DNA from 4 places in the Porphyromonas pogonae genome. Region 2 is predicted to be linked to each of the others. Evidence: riboswitches for the same ligand, from Rfam matches in the RefSeq annotation. Region 2 holds a riboswitch; each other region holds the start of a gene.
What was found. Region 2 has a riboswitch for cobalamin ahead of VYJ22_RS05690 (TonB-dependent receptor plug domain-containing protein). Riboswitches for the same ligand answer to the same signal wherever they lie in the genome.

Region 1 (5,596 bases), 1.0 Mb from region 2:
AGTTTTTCTTTGCGTGTTGTAATTATCTCATTAGACAAAAATATTGAACAAATACATAACACTTGTAAAATAATGAAAGAGCTAAAATGTTTACTCCTTGCGGCATCATTGCTGTGCCTCGGCATCATCCCATTACAGGCCCAGCACAAACAGGATACTGAAGCCACAGTGACTCTGGAAAAAACCTACGAACCTGTCAAGGTAATGCCTATCAAAGGCAGCAAAGTAAAGAACGTTGTCTTTATGATAGGCGATGGCATGAGCTTGGCACATGTATATACGCTGTGGGTTGCCAATAAGGGGCGTCTCAATCTGGAGAATGCACAAACGATAGGATTGTCCAAAACTTACTGTACAGACAAACTCATCACTGATTCCGGTGCTTCAGGTACGGCTATGGCTACCGGGCATAAGACGAAATATCATATGGTGGGTACGGATCCTGATGGTAAAGAACTCAAGTCTATCACTACATATGCTCGGGAAAAAGGTCTCTCTTCCGGTGTAATATCGGTGTGTCGCTTGTATGACGCCACGCCAGCGGCTTATTGCTGTCACAATGTCGATAGGGAAGATTACTATGATATTGCCAAAGATTATCTCGATTGTAATGTCGATTTTATTCTTGGTGGTGGAGCCAACTATTTCAACAAAAGACCTGATAAGAGGGATATTATCAAAGAGATGAGAGCAAAAGGTTATCAAACGCCTATGAAGTGGGATGACGTGGCCGCCATTAAGTCCGGTAAAGTATTTGCCGTATTGGATACGGTGGATATTCCCGAGCCTAAGATTCGCAAAGACGTATTGGCAAAAGCTTCGGTGAAGGCAATGGATCTCCTTTCTGCTAACAAAAAGGGATTTTTCCTGATGGTGGAAGGCTCACAAATCGATGATTACGGACACTCCAATGACTTGGACATGCTCATGCAGGAGATGGCAGACTTTGATCGTACCATAGGAGCTGTGATGAAATGGGCTGAAAAGAATGGCGAAACGCTCGTAGTCGTTACAGCTGACCACGAAACGGGAGGGCTTACGCTCGTAGGTGGTGATTTGCAGAAGGGAGAGATAAAAGGTAAATTCTCTACAGGTGGGCATAGCGGTGTCATGGTTCCTGTATATGTTTATGGCCCCGGTGCGGAGGAGTTTTCCGGTATCTATGAAAACACTGCTCTTTTCGACAAAATAAAGAAAGTCCTAAACCTGTAAAGCATGACACAGAGGTCTATTACATGGCGGGTTGTAATTGCTGTATGGGCTATGCTCTTGGGCGTATCGGAGATATGTACGGCTCAGGAAACTAAAGCTACTAAATACAACTTGCCTTACAAAAACACATATGTCAAGGAGCCTCTGGTCACGGACAATGTGTATCGTACGCTACCCGCGCACAAAACACCCGTACCGTCTTTTGCCCAAGCCAAAAATATCTTACCCGAACCTATCTGGGATGGGTATCCTGATGAACTAGCAATGTACTGGAAAGCATGGGAGTTTGCCGTCAGAAACCTCAAACATCCGTTACAGGGATCAGGGTTTGTCTCTACGTACTTCGATACAGCGTACAATGGCAATATCTTCATGTGGGATTCCTGCTTTATTCTCATGTTTGCCCGTTATGGCACTCGTTTATTTCCTTTCCAGCAGACGCTCGACAACTTTTACGCCAAACAACACCCTGACGGCTTCATCTGTCGTGAGATCAAAGCTGATGGTGCCGACTGTTTCGAGCGTTATGATCCTGTAAGCACAGGTCCCAATCTTCTGCCTTGGTGTGAGATGGTGTATTACAAGCAGTTTGGCGACACCGAGCGTTTGCACAAAGTGTTTCCCGTACTATGTGCCTATTATAAATGGCTCAAACTCAACCGTACTTGGCGCAACGGTACTTATTGGTCCAGTGGCTGGGGTACCGGTATGGACAATATGCCCAGAGTGTCTCCGGAATACAATATGATATTCAGCCATGGTCACATGATCTGGTTGGATACCAATCTACAGCAACTTTTTATTGCCAATCTCTTGCTTGAGATGGGGCTTTATCTCGAGCGTTGGCAAGAGATTGAGGACTTTGAAGACGATGCCAAGTTGCTCAAAAACTATATCAGCACCAACTTATGGGATGAGAAGAGCGGCTTCTTATATGATCAATATGCCGATGGCAAACTCAATTACACCAAAGGCATCGGTGCATACTGGGCTTTATATTCCGATGTGCTCGACTCGGCAAAGCTCGATAGGCTCACAGCAGAGTTGGACAACCCGAATACCTTTAACCGTAAATATAGGGTACCCTCGCTCAGTGCAGACAATCCTAAGTACCGTGACAATGGTCGTTACTGGCAAGGGGGGATCTGGCCGGGTACCAACTATATGGTGATCAACGGGCTTTACAACAAAGGATATAAAAAACAAGCTCTCGAAATAGCACGCAATCATTATAGCCAAGTACTCGATGTTTATCGTCGTACCCATACCTTTTGGGAGTATTACGCTCCCGAAAAGGCTGAGCCCGGCTTCATGGCGCGTAAGGATTTTATAGGTTGGACAGGACTGCCGCCTATTTCCATTCTCATAGAATACATGCTGGGGATCAAAGGTGATTATATCAATAATACCATTACATGGGATCTCAACGAAACGGTAAGGCACGGTATCAAGCGATATCCCTTCGGACCCACAGGCTCTATCGATTTGATTGCATCGGCTCGCACAAGTGCAGCCTCGAAACCACAACTTTCCATCAAAACCAATAAAGCGTTCAAGTTAGTTGTCAACTATGGCGATCGCACAGAAACCATAGCGGTTACCCCTGATCGCACCAATTACTAACCTACAAAGCAGTGAGGGGACCCCACACAAGGGAACCCCTCTCTGCTCTTCATGAATTTCAGGGTAGTGTACCGCTATTTCAGGATGTATTCAATCTCTTGCATCAGGGTGTAGCATCATATTCTAACTGATAAAAACACAACAAATACTCACTACACATGCCTGGTTATAAACTGTTGCTATTGGATCTCAAAGAGGATTTGCCGTTGGCATTGATGCAAAACAAACGAAAATCTGACTTGGCAGTCTTCAATTCAGCTGTTTTTATAACAACTGAGCGGATGTTTAGTCTGACAAAAATCAGAATTTTGAAATCGTCATATTGATGCAAATGTGGCTTAATATGTTTCAAAATGATGTAAATGTACTGTTGGGTTTGGCTTTTTGAAAGATTGGGTGGCGCAGTGACTTTTGTATAATTGAGCCTCTTGAGGTGTAGAGGTAGATCGCAGTCGTTGTTTAACTGAGATAAAGTTGTATTTTAACTAAAACACAAAAGTATTTTAACTAAAACATTTCGGTGTCATAACTAAAACAGGAGAGTCCTTTAGTTAAATTAGCGAGACATTTTAATTAAAATACGGGTGCATTTTGAGCTTTCCTACAGAAAAAGCCGTAAAGAGGTGCAGGTGTCCTCTATACGGCTTTGTTGTGATGGTCAAGTGTAGTTGGCTACATTTTGACAATTTGATATTTTATCTTTTCTATTGCATTTTGACAAAGTGTAAGCTTCGTGGAGTGCATACCGCTGCCAGCAAGTCACTGAGCGAGCGTTTTGCTGTATTCGTGGGGTATAGGTGATGTTTCGGAGTATTCATACGTGTGGGATAAAAAGTAATTGTCATCAAGACAAAGATACAACATCGTACCCCCCTTTGTCAAGAGGTGTAACCCTATTTTTTTACTTTTATCCTGAAGAGATGTGAACTTACGGTGCCCTCATTTGGTACCCGATTTGCTCTGCCCTGCAGCTACGGTGCGGTAGCCTATATTATCTTTCTTTTAGTCTCATGTAAAGTGATAATCCTAACCAGATGTGTTGCCACAGGAGTGGTGATGCTTTTCTTTAGTGGCTCTCAGGGCTAATGATTATTGGGTTGTACGAAGAGTCACAATTTAAATTTTTATATCTTTGCTTAGCTGAATCGGATGCGTATAACTTTATTTAATGTAGGCTTTTATTGTATTCGTATTAGAGCAAAGCTAGCGACAGGTGGTCGCAACTAACAGGACATTCGGTTCAAAGATATTCTTTGCATGGAATATCGATTGATTAAAAGGGAATTTGGTGTAATCCCAAAGCTATCCCCGTAGCCGTAAAGTCGTATATGTCATAGTATAATGTCACTGCCACAAGCGGGAAGGCACTATGATTTAGACTGAGTCGGAAGACCTGCCGAAGTATCATTACCGATAATATAGACGAATGTTTGATATCACCTATATGTCTTATCGGGTTGTGGGAGTCCTTTTGTTTTAAGTTCTTTCGGGTTGAAAAGAATTTTATACAACAGTCAGTGTATGTACTGCTCCTCCCGCTATGAGGTCAGAGCTTCCTTTCCTTGTATTTTTCTTGGCGATCCGTATATAATAAATATCAAAAAAATCGCCTTGATGAAAAAAAACATCTGCTTTTTTTACTCGATCTTGCTGGTACTTCTGTTTTATTCTTGTAATGGAAATCGTAGCAAAAACACACAAGCGATAGATAGTGTATCTATTGATTATGCCGACTTTTCGTATCCTGTCCAATTCAAATATGCCAAAGGTATTGAGGTGAAAAATCATGATCACTACAAAGAGGTCATGGTATTTAGCCCTGACACTCCTGATACTATGGCTACCTATATATTGTATCCGCGGGGTGAGAAACGTCCTCAACTATCATGTCGCAATTGCTATTTCATACCTGTTCCCCTGAAAAATATTGCCTGCTTATCTACTACTCAAGTGGGAGTATTACCATTGCTGGGCAAGGTGGATAAGCTTGTAGGTTGCTCCAATATAAAAAATATCTGTAATCCGGAGGTGCGTAAACGCATCAGTGAGGGTAAAGTGCAAGAGATAGCCCGGGGTATGGCTAAGAATATAGAGCAGATAGCCGCTTTGCACCCTGAGGTGGTGCTACAGGATTTGTCCAGAATGTCCGACAAGGACGAGGAGCTCATAAGCTCCGGTATCAATACCGTACTCTACAATGAGTGGAAAGAACGTAATCTCCTGGGGCGTGCGGAATGGATGAAGCTTACTGCCATGCTCCTGGGCTGTAATGCCAAAGCCGACAAATTATTCTCCAAAATAGAGGAAGACTACCTCAAAGCAAAAGAGCTGGTGGCGCAACAAACCGATACTATCCCCATCATGTATGGTCTGGACTATAAAGGCACGTGGTATCTGCCGGGTGAGTTTAGCTATCCCACCTCTATGTTTAGAGATGCAGGGGTTAAGTTTGACTATGCCGAGGGCAAAGTGAGTAGCCAGCCCTGTAGTTTCGAGCGCATCTTTAGCCGTCACCGCCATGCAAAGATATGGATATGTATGATGACTGGTAAGATTTTTACCATGGCTGACTTCTTGGCGCTCAACGACCGGTACAAGCATTTTGATGCTGCGGCCAACGGCATGGTGTTTATAGACCGCAAGCGAGTCAATGAGAATGGCGGCAATGACTTTTGGGAGAGTGGTCTCTACCGACCGGATTTACTGCTCAAAGATATTATCAAGATAACACGTCCGCAGTTACTGCCTGACTATGAAACAA
Region 2 (5,596 bases):
GTGGAATTACGCCGTTGCGAAAGAATCCTTTCAAAGAGGGAAATGAGTTTGTCGTACTCCCTGTTATTACCCAGGTTTCGTTTAAGTTCCCGAACCAAACGTCCCGCTATTGTTCGTAACCGTTTATCCGCTTTAAGAGCTTTCTTACGGTTCTTGGGATGGTTGCGAAAACGTTGATCCCGATAAATTCTTTTCAATACGAAAGTATAGCTTTGACGAATGGGTAGATTGAGAGCCCTTACGATTTTGAGAACCTGGCCTACTATCTTCTTATGCAACTTGGCATCTGTAGGATAAGTCACATTCTTTTCCTGCACGGTGGAGTCTATAAAAGCGGTATCGTGGTGATCCTTCTCATTTTTGTCATCATTCACACGAATACTTTCTGCAAGAATAAGCTCTATCCCTTTTTCGCCGATACGTTTGCGGAAGTGAACCAGCTCCGAGGCATTGCAGGGAAAGGAGGGTGTAAACTCCTGCATGCCACAAAAATATTGAAAATAAGCGTTCTCACTCCATTGTTCTACAACAGATTCATCTGAAATATTGCGCAAATGCTTGAGAATTAAAAGACCACACATTAAACGAATAGGCTTACCGGGACGACCATTGTCAGGGCAATACAAGGAAGAAAAAGCCTCTTCGAATCTTTTCCAATCGATTTTATGGGAAAGTTTATACAGAGGATGTTGCTGGTTGAGCAAATCGTCCAGCGAAGAGAACAGTGATTGAACTGTTTGAGTAGGGCGTATCATAAAAAAATCTGCAAGTTTCTACATCCAAAGATACAAAAACTTGCAGATTTATCAAAGAATAGAAGAGTGCAATTTGCTGTATATCAGAAAATAAACACGATTTTAAGGGGCGACTAAATAATCTAAAATTTAGTCCGGGCCGACCTTATTCTATTTCCTCGGCCTCGTGAGTATGTTTGATCCAAACTTTTAGGACCTCTGGGTAATCGCCTAATCCTTTGATGTAAATATTATCCTTATCAACAGAAAAACCGGCTTTCTTAAGAATTACTTTCCAACTTTGATCTTCAGGTTTCTCTTTCGGATCCTCATCACCGGCCATGTCGTTGTTGGCATGATCACCGGCTATTGACATCAGTGGTACAAGATTGACGTGTGTACCAGCTTTTACAGAACTTTTTATTTCGTCAACTAAATAATCGATGAGCATCTCACCATAATCTACCGTGGCCACAAAGTAATTTTTGTTGTACTTACTTTTTAGTTCCTTTTCAATCTCCCGATAACGAACATTCCCAAAGTCATACCTTACATCAGGATTGCCATGTCCCATGAAAGCAACAGCCTCTCCTTTATGTACCAAGCTTTTGTATATATCATTCAAGGCTTTTGCCACAACAGGGATATCAACATCTTTATCCCACAATAAAGGATGACCAGCATAAACCTTTACATTAGGAAATTGATTCATAAAATCCTTGATATAAAAATCACGAAGTTTACCAAATTCCTCACCGGGTATCACGTGCAATGATTGTACTTTGACTTCTTTGTATCCTGCTTCACCTATGGCTTTGAGCCAAAGGTCAGGAGTGGCAAAATATTCATGAGTTTTAGCCCCCCAGCGCGTAATACATTTCGTTGATGTCATAGAGAAATAGATATCATAGTCGGGAAATTCTTTTTTATAGGCATCTCGAATATTCTGATATGTTTTGTGAGGGCCTTCCCAAGTACTGCCAAATGTAGCCAAAAGAATAGCTTTTTCATGCTGCTTTACGACCTTTACAGGTTGTCTGTCTTCCTTTTTGTCATCATCTTTACTACATGACGACAAGAAAAAAAGGCTTGAAATAACAGTTAATGTAATGATCCAAATCTTTTTCATAAATAATAAATACTATAAGTTAATAATGTGAATGTTTGTCAATGTCTGAATTCATATTTGAGAGAGAGGTAGTATGTTCTTCCGGGTGTTTTGGTACCGTAGTTATATCCATAAGGTCTGGTATCTTTGAAATCAAAGATATTATCTACCCCCACATTAAGTTCAAGTTTATTCTGGGTTGATAATTTAAATGCATGTCCCGTATTGAGCCTCCATAAGTTGTATCCGGGAGCATCACCATATGACTTATAAAATCTTTTGCTCTGGATACGTCCGAAAATCGACGCTTTTATCGTATATGTTTTAGTGATATCCTTGTTCCATGTAGCTCTTAAGGTAGCATGATGAAAGGCACTTCCATCAATCCTGATATGTTCTATTTTATTATCAGCATTCAGTAGATTTCCTGAAGCGTCATTATAGCTGTATCCACCGCCAATACTAAAATACTTCAAAAAATTATAATCCACATTGATCTCCAGTCCTGAACTATGGGCATTTTCAAGGTTTTTGTACATCATAGTTCTGTCTATTTCGTTGACATGATCATAAGCTTCTGTTGGGATTTCCACCAAAGCTATCATTTGGCGAATCTTATTGTAAAATAAATTTAGTGACATTGTAAAATCTCCTTGCTTATAGTCGATTGCTGTAGATAAATAGTCTGAGAGTTGAGGTTTCAGATTTTTATCACCAAGATACAGAACGAGTTTAGACATCATTGTCTTTTCATACCGATAATACAGTTCCTTCAAAGTAGGAGTCTTGAACCCTGAGGCATAAGTGGCTCTCCAGTTTAGTCCCGGCATTACTTTGTACAACAACGAAACTTTGGGGCTAAATCTGAAACCGAAATGCTCATGCTCTATAACTCTGAATCCGTAAGTGACATTGAAGCCCTTGGTAACATTCCACTCGTCTTGTGTAAATAATGCAAATGAATATGTATCTTGTATCTTGTCGCCTTGCAACCTATGAGGAGCTTTGAGAAAATCCTGATTATACTCTACGCCTGTGGTGATTTGATGATTATGTATGTTGAATACGCCTTTTAGATTTGCGATCATAGACTGTTGCAAAGTTTGGCGTTCATGGTCTCCCGCATAAAAAACGGGATGATAAATACTTCCCTGACTATCAACATATTCCTCATGAGTCTGTGCTTTATATTTATGTAAATATTCATCCCAATTGTAATTGACATCAAAAAGCAAATAATTTTTCCTTCCTAACTCATATCTTCCCCCCATATTATAGCTTTGACTTACATAAGCCATATTGAATGTACTATACTGAGGATTTCCCATGGGGCGGTATATATCCTTTTTATAAAATTGGGCTTCGAGATGCAAATTCAGGTTTTCATTGGCAATAAATCCTATTCTCTGACTGATACTCCAATCCAGGAATTTATTGGCAGTCTTGGTTACACTATTATCATAAACTACATTTCTGTAAAGCTCTTTGTCTGTATTTTTCCAACCATCAGAGCGCTTTAGCGTAAATGAAGTCTCACTACTCCACCTCTTCGAGTTTAAAACAATCTTATCAAATTGGCGTAAATCATTGTATGAGCCGTAACGCGTCGTATTCTCTAATTTAAAAGGGTGTGTAACACGCTTGGTTATGATATTGATCACACCGGCTATAGCATCAGATCCATAAAGTGAAGATGCCGCCCCCTTTACAATCTCAATACGCTCAATGGAAGAAGGACTGATTTTATTAAGATCTACTTGTCCTCCCATAGTTTGCGGCAACCTACGCCCATTGAGCAGAATGAGTACATAACCACTACTCAAACCATTCATCTGTAGCCCCGCACCCATATCTGTCTGATTAAAATCAAATGAAGGAGATATAGCCGAAAGGATTTCTTCCAGACTTTTCCCCTGATAAGAATTCAATGTTCGGGAAGATATTACCTCTGTTTGTACGGGAGCATTATGTATCTTGTGCAGTGTGCCCGTTCCCGTAACAACGACAGAGTCCAGATGATAATTCTCCTTAACAATGGTATCTTTTACAGACGTTTGACCACAAAGATGCCATGGCAATAGAAATAACGATAACCACAATGGCAATGATTTCTTGCTCATCAGATGTTGTAATAAATGTTAGAGGTAAGAAAGTCGAGTGTACAAAATCTATGGTAAGTTTAAGCGCACCTACTTCATTACCTGTGAAGTGTAAGTGATATATCTAATAACAGAATATAAGCAGGTCTTCTGGCTCTCTTCCGATAACATCGACCTTCCCTTCTTCCTGTGGAGAAAGTGGCCAATAGTAAAAAGACGTTATCGTTTATAAAGATCACAGCTGCAGGTACAGCTCCGGTTTTACACCGGATTCCCTTGAGTCACGCCACACCTTTGGGATGTGAACGGTGATTACTTTATTCTTTCACAAAGGTATCAATTATATACTTAATTCAGCAATATGTCCATTCTTTTTGAGAAGTTTGGTCAGTCATTTTACGCACTACAGCACGTCATTTCCAGTGATAGTAATATCGCCCAATAGGCAAGAGAGCAATATACAAGATGGGGTAATGAAAAGGATACAGGATGCCAAAGTCACATAGCCTTCAAAGCTTTACTCTAAGGTGTGCGTACCTTGTGCTCCATTTCAAAAGGTATCACCATAGAGAGCTCCATGAATCCCATATACACGCCGTCTTCATACCACGGGATTTGATAGATGAGCTTCTTCTTACCGTTTTTCTCTATGGTATAAACATGCTTGGTTTCATTTTGCATCATCGACTCCAGCATGGCTTTCGAGGCGCCGTGATGGCAATCCAGTACATTGGAGCCCGTAAGAGATACTCCGTCTTTTTCGTTTACTTCACGTGATTGGCGGTTCATCTCGATAATGGTGCCGTGATTGTCAACCACGGTGACTGCAATGTCAGCTTCTTCAAAGTATTTAAGCATAATCGTATTGGTTGTGCAAGGTTATTAACTCGTCACAAAGGTAAGATTATAAAGAATTACATAACTATCTGATGCAGTTATTAATCATCTTTTTTGCTTCATTAAATCAAAAGGCGTACTTTTAAGCAAATAATAACCACAATTAAGCCGCCATATCTATGTTTGATAATACACAAAGAGCTTTTATAGCTATCAATAAAGACCATGAAATATGTCTTCTTCCCCAAATGGCAAATAGGCACGGACTCATTACGGGTGCTACCGGTACGGGCAAGACGGTAACACTGCAAACCCTTGCGGAGACGTTCAGCGAGATGGGAGTGCCCGTGTTTGCCGCCGATATGAAAGGTGATCTCTCCGGAGTATCTATCATGGGAGGGGACAAGGACAGTGTGCACAGGAGGGTGCAGGAGTATAAACTCGAGGCCAAGGGGTTTGATTACAAGCCTCATCCCGTCATGTTTTGGGATGTCTTCGGCAATGCGGGGCACCCCATACGCACCACTGTGACGGAGATGGGGCCTTTGCTGCTCGAAAGACTACTGATGCTCAACGACACTCAGTCGGCAGTACTCTCCATTGTGTTTAAAATTGCCGACGACCATGACCTCTTGCTCATCGATCTGAAAGATCTGAGCAAGATGCTGGAGTATGTGGGAGCCAATCGCAATGACTTTAGTAACAAATACGGCAACCTCTCGCCGGCCAGCATAGGAGCTATACAACGCAACGTGCTTAGGCTCGAAAACGAAGGCGGAGACAAATTTTTCGGCGAACCGGGACTTAATATCGAGGAC
Region 3 (5,596 bases), 1.1 Mb from region 2:
AATGTGTGTGTTGTAAATATCTTCTTTTTATAATGAAGTGAACATTCATATGAAACACGATGTCACAACTGGTACTGTGACGATGTGAAAAAAGAAGATTAGAATGATTTAGATTTGTTTTTTTCTATGCTGTAAAGGTCTGTCCGCCGTTGATGGCAGGCAGACCTTTCATTTTTTACAAGAAAAATCATCCGCCATACTGATCCTGTTGCAGCGTACAGATGTCACAAAGCACAGTAGTGCAAAGCCGAGCCTCACCCCTGAAGTATGAATAGTGACCTCTCAAGAGCGATGTGATATTTCAAATAGGCATTTACAGATGGCATTTATATCATAGAATCCCACCCCGGCTATCATTTTGATAGTTTTTGCCATTTGTATCGCACCCCACCCCAATGATCAGCAACACACCATACCCAGGGGTATTGACAAAGGGGTATCTGATGTTGTATCTTTGTATATCAACAGAGCAAGACTAAGCCACCCTAATTTACAACAGAGAGATGCAAAAGACGAATGATATATTACTGATGATTACGAATCAGAAACTATTCCTCCAGACTTCATGCCTTGCCCTCCCCTACTTTACATGCTCCGACTCATCCTTTTTCATATAATTATCTAAACATTGTACTATATCCGATGTGGTGATTTCGATTTGTCACCTACCACACGTCATGTGTAAATCTCATCCAAATCTTATCCTATAAAGACTACTGACCTATCTATAAAGACGAGCGACTTGTCCACTAAGACAAATGACTTATCATATAAGAGTGGCAGGCTCATCATAATAGGATATGTAAAACATGTAACTTAAATAAGAATACCATCATACTATGTAAAGAAAAGGCTTGTAAAAAGCCCACATCTTTCAAATATTAATTATCACACCCCAATCGCGAGCAAGGATTTATTTAGGAGCCGTGCAGCAGACAATATGCCTCTAAAAAACCAATTTCTTATTTAGACTTTGTACAAATAAGCAGAAAGCTGTAACTGTAAGATGAGAAATTCCATCATCATTACACGTTTTTTTAATTTACTTAGTTTAGAACATATCAGCATATTACCTTCGTGCGGTAACATGGATAATCAATCTTTATTTTTGACAAAATGTCAAAAAGCAATTCCACCCTCAATAAATTATGATCAAGGCCTGCTAAAAAGCATAATATACACCTTAGGCCCACATAAGAGACTGCAAAAAAAGGCAACTCATGATGGCATATAATTTTATCAAACTAAAATATAATTCAATTTGTGTAAGAATTATATGACCTAAAATATTAAAAAAACAAGCAATTTGCGCCGAAATTTGTGGTACACTATAAGTATGAAAGACATTATTCATAGCCTATTAGGTAAAGGATTTTAGAATGATCAAAAAAAGAACATGAAAAAACGAAATTTGTCATTTTATGATTTATTAACACTTAAAAAAGATTTATTTCTTTAATTAGCCCTACATTTACATCGTCATAGGTGATGGACCGATAATCAATCGGGAAATTGAAAAGGGAATCCGGTGTAAGTCCGGAACTGTACCCTCAGCTGTAATTCCTTATTTGGGAATTTTGCAATCACAGCCACTGTTGGGCTTATTACAGACAACGGGAAGGCGCAAAATTCGGGAAAAGTCAGAAGACCTGCCATGACGGGCGAATATCTTGCTTCAGGGTTTAGGAGCGGGAATTATGTACATTTTTTTTCATAATCAATTTTGTAAGGCTTTGCCCTAAGCAAATGCCGCCAGTTGATACTAATAATAAAGGAATGTAACCACACGTACGCAATAACTTACTCCCGTACATCTGTGCTTGCAAACCTCTGAGGATGTGTTACACTCTATGCATGGCATCATAAAATGCCATGAGGTGATGTGCACCCTTACCGTATCACTGACGTGGTTGCAGAAGGCTTGAACGGATATAAATATTTTTTTTAATAAAACTACACTTAAACGTTACAATAACATTTTAACCGAGGTAATATTATGATGACGAGTAAACAGTACGAAGATAGTCTCAGAAAAATGAATCTGAACGTCTACTTCATGGGAGAAAAGATTGACAACCCTGTGGATCATCCTATGATTCGTCCGTCCATGAACTCCGTTGCTATGACCTACAAGTTGGCCGAAGAACCGGAATATCAAGAACTCATGACGGCAACTTCCAATCTCACAGGAAAGAAAATCAATCGCTTTTGTCACTTACACCAAGGCACTGACGACCTTGTAAAGAAGGTAAAGATGCAGCGTCTCTTGGGACAGAAGACTGCAGCTTGTTTCCAGCGTTGCGTAGGTATGGATGCCTTCAACGCCATATTCTCTACGACTTATGAAATGGATCAGGCTCTGGGAACCGAGTATCACAAGCGGTTTACAGACTACATGAAGTTCGTTCAGGACAATGACCTTGTTATCGATGGCGCCATGACCGACCCCAAAGGTGACCGTGGCCTGGCTCCCTCACAGCAGGAAGACCCCGATCTCTATGTACATATCGTAGAAGTACGTGAAGACGGTATCGTGGTATCAGGAGCCAAAGCCCACCAAACGGGAGCAGTAAACTCGCACGAGCATCTTATCATGCCCACAATAGCCATGAGGGAGGCCGATGCCGACTATGCAGTATCCTTCGCTATACCCAGCGATGCCGAGGGTATAACCATGATTTACGGACGTCAATCATGTGACACAAGAAAGATGGAGCCGGGTGCTGATATTGACCTTGGCAACTCACAGTTTGGAGGCCATGAGGCTTTGGTCGTATTCGACAGAGTATTCATCCCTCATGAGCGCGTATTTATGTGTAAAGAATATGATTATGCAGGTATGATGGTGGAGAGATTTGCCGGCTATCACAGACAATCCTATGGTGGTTGTAAAGTGGGAGTGGGTGATGTGCTCATCGGTGCTGCAGCTCTTGCGGCAGACTACAATGGTGTACCCAAAGCCAGCCATATCAAAGATAAACTCATCGAGATGATCCACCTCAATGAAACACTCTTTGCCTGCGGTATCGCTTGCTCTGCTGAGGGTTCACAGATGCCTGCCGGAAACTATATGATCAACCTGCTTTTGGCAAACGTTTGTAAGCAAAACGTAACACGCCTTCCTTATGAAATAGCACGCTTGGCAGAAGACATCGCCGGAGGTATCATGGTGACTATGCCTTCTGAGCAAGACTTGAAGAATGAAGAAGTAGGACCACTCGTAAGAAAATATCTTGTGGGAGCCAAAGGTAAAGACGTAGTGAACAGAATGAGAGTACTACGCCTGATCGAAAATATCACTCTGGGTACTGCTGCCGTAGGTTACAGAACGGAATCTATGCACGGTGCCGGATCACCGCAAGCTCAGCGTATCATGATAGCCCGTCAGGGAGATCTTGAATCGAAGAAAGAGTTTGCTCGAAATATTGCAAAAATTGACACTTCATTGGACAAATAGACCTGTTGACCTTAATCAATGACCAAACAGATGTTTAATATGTATAGTGTGAACCGCGTGTTGCGTGAGAGAGTAAGTCCTCTCTTACGCTCGCACGGCGGTGATTTACAGTTATGCTCCATCAGCGGAGATCTGGTTAAGGTACGTTTCACAGGTTCGTGCCATGGCTGCCCCTCTGCCAGTGAAACAGTAGAGCGGGTGGTACAAGCAGCTCTACGGGAAGAATTCCAAAACGAGAATATCGAGGTGAGAGTAAACAATGAAGTAAGCGATGATTTGATACAACAAGCCAAACGAATATTACGACACGAACAATAAAAAAACGACGAAACTAATACTAAATAAACCATATCCCTGTCTTATGAATTGGAAAGAAATCTATCAACAGAAAATCACAACAGCAGAGGAAGCTATCAAACACATACAAAACGGACAAAGAGTAGCCGTATCACATGCCGCAGGGGTTCCGCAGGTTTGTATCAAAGCCTTGTGTAACAGCTCAGACAAGTTCAAAGATGTAGAGATCTATCACATGCTTTGCTTGGGCGACGGTGAATACATGTACCCCGAAAAAGCTTCTAACTTCAGACACATCACCAACTTCGTAGGTGCCAATTCGCGCAAGGCTATAGAAGAAAACAGAGCCGATTTCTTCCCGGCATTCTTCCACGAAGTGCCTGCGATGATCAGAAACAAAACGCTCAAGATAGACGTAGCCTTGGTGCAGGTATCAGAGCCTGACGAAAACGGTTATTGCAGCTTTGGTATCTCTTGTGACTACACCAAACCCGCAGCCGAATGCGCTCCTCTCGTAATTGCTGAAGTGAACAAACAGATGCCATATATAGGCGGGGACAATCTCATCCATGTATCCGACCTGGACTACATTGTAGAGACAGACTATGCCCCCTATACCCTACCGGCAGCTAAGATAGGCAATGTAGAGCAAGCTATAGGAAAAAACTGTGCCAACCTCGTACCCAATGGAGCTACACTACAGCTGGGTATAGGTGCTATACCCGATGCTGTACTGCTCTTCCTGAAAGACAAAAAAGACCTGGGTATCCATACGGAGATGTTTTCGGACGGTGTAATGGAACTTGTGAAGTCCGGTGTAGTAAACGGCAAGATGAAAACACTGCACCCCGGCAAAATGCTCGCAACATTCCTCATGGGTAGCAAAGCCCTCTATGACTTTGTAGATCACAACCCAGACGTGGAGATGTATCCGGTGGACTATGTAAACAACCCCTCAGTAATAGCCCAAAACGATAATATGATAAGCATAAACAGCTGTATCGAGGTGGATTTGATGGGACAAGTTGTTTCAGAAAGTATTGGTGACCGTCAGTTTAGTGGCGTAGGCGGTCAAGTAGATTACGTTAGAGGTGCTTCACTCTCCAAAGGAGGTAAGAGTATCATGGCTATGCCATCGACTGCTCGTGGAGGTGCATCCTCACGCATCGTGACCCGCATAGCCGATGGTGCAGCGGTAACGACATCACGCAATGAAGTGGACTATGTGGTAACAGAGTACGGCATAGCTCACCTCAAAGGAAAAACATTGAGACAGAGAGCCGAGGCTTTGATTTCCATAGCTCATCCGGATTTCCGTGATGACTTATTAACCTTTTATCGAAAGAAGTTCGGCTGACTCCAATCTATTGACCAAAAACAAAACCAATAAACATTAAAAAAATGCAATTATTCAAACTTAAAACAGTCATTCACGAGTTCGATAGTTTCGAATCCTTTGCTAAAACATTTGAACTGAATGAAAAGGATTTGGTGATCACAAACGAGTTCATCTACGAGCCGTTTATGAAAGCGTGCAACTTGCCCTGTACTTTTGTGATGCAGGAGAAGTATGGACTCGGTGAGCCCTCAGATGAGATGATGAACAAGATCCTACATGATGTCAAAGGCAAGACCTTCAATCGTGTTATTGCCGTAGGTGGCGGTACAGTCATAGACATCTCCAAGCTGTTTGTCTTGAAAGATTTGGATGATGTATTGGATGCTTTCGATCACAAAAAACCTCTCGTCAAGGACAAAAAACTCATTATCATCCCCACTACATGTGGTACCGGTAGCGAGGTTACCAACCTATCTATTGCAGAGATCAAGAGCCGTCACACC
Region 4 (5,596 bases), 460 kb from region 2:
ATCGATCCTGACAGGCTTGTCTCTTACACTCAAGCAACCATGACCGAGTTGATCGCAGATTGATGCATCTTACAGCTCTCCGCAGTGGCGTATAAAAAGTAAAGGGGAGATTGCCTATTTGTGTAGCAATCTCCCCCTATTCTTATAATCAGGTCGTTAGTATCTGAACTTCACTAATAGGCTTGCGAAATAAGTACGTCCCGGATTGATGGTAGCATAGTTGGTACCGTAAGGGCGGTCGTCCTTGTAATTGAGTATATTATTGACACCTACCGAAGGCTCTAAGATAAAACCCTTGAACCCTGAGAATGTATGGCGGGTAACGAAGTTCCACAACCCGAATCCCGGAGCAGAGCGGTCTTCATCTCTCAATACATAGTATCTTTTGCTTTGTACACGCCCCAACAGATTAACATTGAGCTTGTAGTGATCCCATGAGTGTGTATAGTTGGCATTGAAAGTACCGGTGTGGCGGATGCTTCTCTCGAGAGGTGTCCACAAGTACTCTTTAGCCTTAGTATCATAGGACTTGCCTTTGGCACTTACATAGGAGTAGTTGGCGGATAAAGTGAGCCCGAAGTTGAAGAAATAAGAGGCGTTTGTTTCAAAACCCTTGATCAACGCTTGGTCGAGGTTGCCATATTGCTTCACATTCTTTACTGCTTTGAGTGCAGCATCGCCAAATTCCTTCGCCACTCTCTCTTTGATCGCTTTTTGTTCGTCTGCAGTCATGTTTTTCAACATTTGGGTAGTTCCTGCTATCATGTCTTTGACGTGATTGATGTATCCCGTGACACTGAAGTTGAAGCTATTGCCGGCATACTCTGCGTTGAGTGAACCATAGTTGCTTTTCTCCGGCTTGAGGTTCTCATTGCCTATTACCAAAGTAGAGCCTTTGATCAGGAAATAATTCAGTTCTTCGAGTCCCGGAGCTCTGAACCCTATAGAGTACTGGGCGCGGAAATTAAATTTCCCGGGAGAGTACATGAGTAAGGCCTTGGGTGTGAATGATGATCCGGCTGTCTCGTGCTTCACAGCTCGTGCTCCCAATACAGCTTTGAATTTGTCGGCAAAGGATACTTCTTCTTGCCCGTACAGCGCTATGGTGTACACTCCTTTGTCGAGGTTGGCATCCGGTCTTTCGAGATTCTCACGGATATACTCTGCACCCAAGATAGCTTGTCCCCAATCCCAAGTTTTGAATGTTCCTTTGAGATTCCCCGAGAAATAGCGTTGTTTCTTGGTCAGAGATACGTCCCCGGGATTGATTTTTGCTTTCTTATTCTCTTCGCGATAAGTTTTCTCGCTTTTGTAATTGTCCGAGTGTATATCAAGCGAGATGTACTGCTCGTGTCCCCAGTAATATTTGCTGCCGAAGTCGATGTTGTGCCCTGCATAATCCATAGAGTAGGGGTAGCCCTCGTGTACATCGGTGCGATCGAAGAGTCCACCGCTCAAATAGAATGATAAGGGTTTGATAGGCGTGAAGGTAAACTTCTGGTTGAAGATATTGTTTCTGCTGCCACCCGATGCCATGAACGGTGTAGGCTTACCGTCGATATCAACATCGCTAAGTTGCCAACCTTCGGATTGTTCGTGGGTAAATGAGGTGTACGATCCTATCTTTTCAGTGGTGATGTCGGCATTGAGCTGTTGGGTAAACTGCTTGTGAGTCTCTATTTTACTGTTGGATGTAACTGAAATGAGGTTGGAGGGCTCGTTGGTGATGATATTGATCACACCACCTATGGCATCAGATCCGTACAGAGCTGATCCCGCACCCTTGAGTATCTCTATCTTACGTATGTTGCTTACGTTGATGCGTGAGAGGTCTATGTTGCCGGCAGTATCGCCTGTGAGCTTCTTGCCGTCAATAAGGATGAGCACATACTTATTGCTGAGACCATTGAGCGTGAGGTATGATCCCATGCTGTTGTTGGAAAAAGACAGGGAGGGATCGAGCATAGTGAGGGCTTCCTGAAAGCTGGTGATGCCTGCCCTTTTGATGTCCAAAGCTCCCAATACTTTCACGGGTGAGGGTGTGTTTTTCAGAAAATGCTTGGTGCCTGTACCCGTGACTACCACCGTGTTTAGGTTGATAACCTCATCAGTGTCGCCTTTCTTGGCATGATGTTTCACTTCTGCATTCTGAGCAAAAACTGCAGAAGCAAGACTTGCACTCACACAGAGTGTACAGAGTAATTTTTGTACCATGTAAAAATGATAGAGTTAAACTTGTTTTTATTGATCGTCTTGTCCCGAGACGACTCTATATATCTCATAATGGTTTGGCAGGTCTCCTGACTCAGCGTTTTGCGGAAGAGCCTTCCCATCCGTGGTTTTGCGGACAGTGGCTTGTAGAGATTCTCCCCTTGATTGCGTGATGATGCAAGCAAGCGCATTACAGTAGCGGGCACTGCTCCGGTATCTAACCGGATTCCCTTGAACAACGAATCCCGAATGGACTCATCATTACCAAACAGTGCAAAAGTACAATAAATAATTATATGATAGGTTTTTATTGTGCTCCAATTTTCAAGTCCAGTTTGTTTGAAAATAGCATTTGCACGGAGATATTACCATAAAACGAGCCATCCCCGACATCGATATTAAGGCTGCTTTGTAGCGCTTAACGATGTCGGGGATGGCGATATGTGAGGTGAGGTTATACTAAGCCGATACCCTACGGCATTAGAATTGGAAATAGATAAAGGGTTGCACGCCGCTACTCTTCATTTGGTAAACAATGAATATCGCCACCATGAGGTAGAGGCATTGCAATACAAAGGGAGAGTTGGATATGATACCACGTGCTCCGTTGTGAAATCTTTTGGGAAGGAAATGCAGCACGTAGCCTATCAGCATGAGGATAAATACGCCCTGATAACCTGATATAAACTGAGGCAATATCTCTCCATGGAAATTGTAGAATATTTGATGCAGTATGTTTGCTGCAACATCCATGGAGGACGCTCTGAAGTATATCCAGCCGAAAGCTACGAGGTGGAAGGTAATCATAACACCGATAAAACGCCTCAGCGGAGACATCTCAGCCCCCGTCTTCTTGAATGCTTTGAAGTGTGAGAGGAAGAACTTGTGTACGGCAAGCCCCACTCCGTGAAGACCACCCCAGATGATAAACCGTGTGGCTGCACCGTGCCAAAGCCCGCCGAGTAGCATGGTGATGATGAGGTTGATGTAAGTGCGGATACGCCCTTTGCGATTACCGCCGAGTGAGATGTAGAGATAATCTTTGAGCCATGATGATAGCGAGATGTGCCACCTGCGCCAAAATTCCGTTATCGTTGCTGATTGGTAAGGAAGGTCGAAGTTGATATTGAACCTGAATCCCATAAGTAAAGCGATACCGATAGCCATATCAGAATATCCCGAAAAATCGCAGTATATCTGTAGTGAGTAACCATAAACCCCCAGCAGGTTTTCAAGTCCGGTGTAGAGATTAGGAGCATCGAAGATGCGGTCTACAAAGTTAAGGCTGATGTAATCAGAGATAACAGCTTTTTTCAGAAGTCCTATGATAATGAGGTATAGAGCCTCGCCGAACTCATTGCGTGTGAGGCGTGGTTTCTGGTATATCTGAGGGATAAAATCATGAGCCCGCACTATAGGACCTGCCACTAATTGCGGAAAGAATGATACGTAGAAGAGATAATCGATCCAACGATTGAGCGGTTTGATACGACCTCTGTATATATCGATGATATAACTCATGGTCTGGAAAGTGTAGAATGAGATGCCCACCGGCAGGAAAATATCGGCATGAACGGGGGGGATACTCTCAAGCTGGGGAATGAGGAACCATACACCCATATGATGCAGAAGGTCGATACCTACGTCAGCAAGGTAATTGAAATATTTGAAATAAGATAATATCCCCAAATTGATAAAGACACTCAAGGTGGCAAGCGCTTTCATCCGACGCTTGCTTTCAGTGCGGCTCATAGTTTTTCCTATAATGAAGTCACTTGTAGCAGCGAGGATAAGTAGTAATACAAAAACACCGCTACTCTTGAAATAGAAGTAGAGGGAAAATAGGGTAACATAAATGATGCGCAGTGATTTACACCGGCGCATGAGGATGTAAATGGGGAAAAACAGGATAAAAAGTGCGAAAAATAATCCGCTTGAAAAAAGCATAGGCGATTGGCTGTCGTAATTCAATATTTGTACAAGCTTTGACCAATCGAGGTTCTCTAAAAATGTCATATATATACTTTAAGTTGCCGCCGTCTGAATTGACTGACAAAGATAGTCAAACGGATTAATTCGTACAGTGGTGATGGCCTGTTTATTTGTCAAAAATACATTTTGCGCTCCTATACGGTGCAAGGGTATTATAATGATCAGATTAATTAGTATTATTGATTATTTATTGTATATTTGACGCGGCAATAATAATAAGCATATATAGTTAGCGGTGCCGGGAATTGTAGCGGTGCAATTCTTTAAATGTTGAGGTACAATATCACAAAGTTATATAGTCCATGAGAAAAATCTTATTATTCGCTATGGCTTTACCATGCTTGTATAGTATGACGAGTGCGCAGAAAGTAGAGCTAAGCAGACAAGTTTACGGCGATATCACGGAGAAGATTACACATGCTCCGGCTTCATTTGCTACCGTGCGTATCAGCCCTTTGGGTACGAAAGATTCTCTAACATATAATCAGGTTGCTGATAGTAAAGGGCGGTTCCATATAGCCTTGCCTGAAGCTCCCAAGTATAGGATACTCGTTACTTCCGTAGGCTTCAAAAACTATATGCATGAGTTTACATTTCCTGCACAAAGTAATAAATACAAACTGAAGGATATCTTACTCGATGAAGATGCTCATGAACTTAACGAAGTCTCCGTGTCAGCGATGAAGCGCTTGGTAAGCTCTGATGTAGACAGGCTTACTTATAGCATCAAAGAAGATCCTCGAAGTCGCACCTCAAGCTTACTCGAAATGCTACGCCGTGTACCTCTCGTCACAGTAGACGGCAAAGAGAATGTACAGATCAAGGGATCTTCCAACTTCAAGATCTATATGAATGGTAAGCCATCACCTATGATGAACGGTAGCCCTAAGGATGTACTCAGAGGCATCCCCGCCTCGAGTATCAAGAAGGTGGAGGTGATTACGGATCCCGGAGTTAAGTTCGATGCTGACAACCAAGGTGCAATACTCAACATTGTTACCGACGATATGAAGCTCGGGGGCTATACTGCCACACTCAATGCTCATCTTGGGACTAATAAGAGCTGGAGCTTAGGTGGATTTTACACTGCTAAATATGGCAGACTGGGGGTGACGCTTAGGTATAACCATGTGCTGAGTAGAAATATCGACGGATTATTTTTTACAGAAACGGAGACGAACACTACTAAGTCAAGGATCGATGGTAGTCAAGAAGATAAATTTAACGGTAACTTCGGTACCGGAACCATCACTTATGAGATAGACTCACTAAACTTAATCTCGGTATCCGGAAAACTGGCACGTTACAACATGAATACAAGTAAGGATTCACGCGACAAACTATGGGTAGGGGACGTGCTCTCGCGCATTTATAACCAGCATACTGATCTGTA

Region 1: another riboswitch for cobalamin. It lies ahead of VYJ22_RS01955 (ABC transporter substrate-binding protein); the one in region 2 lies ahead of VYJ22_RS05690 (TonB-dependent receptor plug domain-containing protein).
Region 3: another riboswitch for cobalamin. It lies ahead of VYJ22_RS01690 (4-hydroxyphenylacetate 3-hydroxylase family protein); the one in region 2 lies ahead of VYJ22_RS05690 (TonB-dependent receptor plug domain-containing protein).
Region 4: another riboswitch for cobalamin. It lies ahead of VYJ22_RS03905 (TonB-dependent receptor plug domain-containing protein); the one in region 2 lies ahead of VYJ22_RS05690 (TonB-dependent receptor plug domain-containing protein).

The regions. Positions count from the first base shown of each region.
Region 1 covers NZ_CP143258.1:479,789-485,384, forward strand. The annotation lists gene VYJ22_RS01945 (alkaline phosphatase) at 73-1,212, shown strand; gene VYJ22_RS01950 (MGH1-like glycoside hydrolase domain-containing protein) at 1,264-2,835, shown strand; cobalamin riboswitch at 4,055-4,250, shown strand; gene VYJ22_RS01955 (ABC transporter substrate-binding protein) at 4,450-5,596, shown strand, end outside.
Region 2 covers NZ_CP143258.1:1,482,560-1,488,155, reverse strand. The annotation lists gene VYJ22_RS05700 (IS5 family transposase) at 1-755, opposite strand, end outside; gene VYJ22_RS05695 (sirohydrochlorin cobaltochelatase) at 901-1,863, opposite strand; gene VYJ22_RS05690 (TonB-dependent receptor plug domain-containing protein) at 1,902-3,962, opposite strand; cobalamin riboswitch at 4,065-4,252, opposite strand; gene VYJ22_RS05685 (transcriptional regulator) at 4,464-4,799, opposite strand; gene VYJ22_RS05680 (helicase HerA-like domain-containing protein) at 4,958-5,596, shown strand, end outside.
Region 3 covers NZ_CP143258.1:403,330-408,925, reverse strand. The annotation lists cobalamin riboswitch at 1,467-1,670, shown strand; gene VYJ22_RS01690 (4-hydroxyphenylacetate 3-hydroxylase family protein) at 1,997-3,457, shown strand; gene VYJ22_RS01685 (NifU family protein) at 3,476-3,775, shown strand; gene VYJ22_RS01680 (acetyl-CoA hydrolase/transferase family protein) at 3,819-5,111, shown strand; gene VYJ22_RS01675 (4-hydroxybutyrate dehydrogenase) at 5,156-5,596, shown strand, end outside.
Region 4 covers NZ_CP143258.1:1,027,344-1,032,939, forward strand. The annotation lists gene ybaK (Cys-tRNA(Pro) deacylase) at 1-63, shown strand, start outside; gene VYJ22_RS03905 (TonB-dependent receptor plug domain-containing protein) at 157-2,214, opposite strand; cobalamin riboswitch at 2,274-2,495, opposite strand; gene VYJ22_RS03910 (MBOAT family O-acyltransferase) at 2,692-4,227, opposite strand; gene VYJ22_RS03915 (TonB-dependent receptor domain-containing protein) at 4,506-5,596, shown strand, end outside.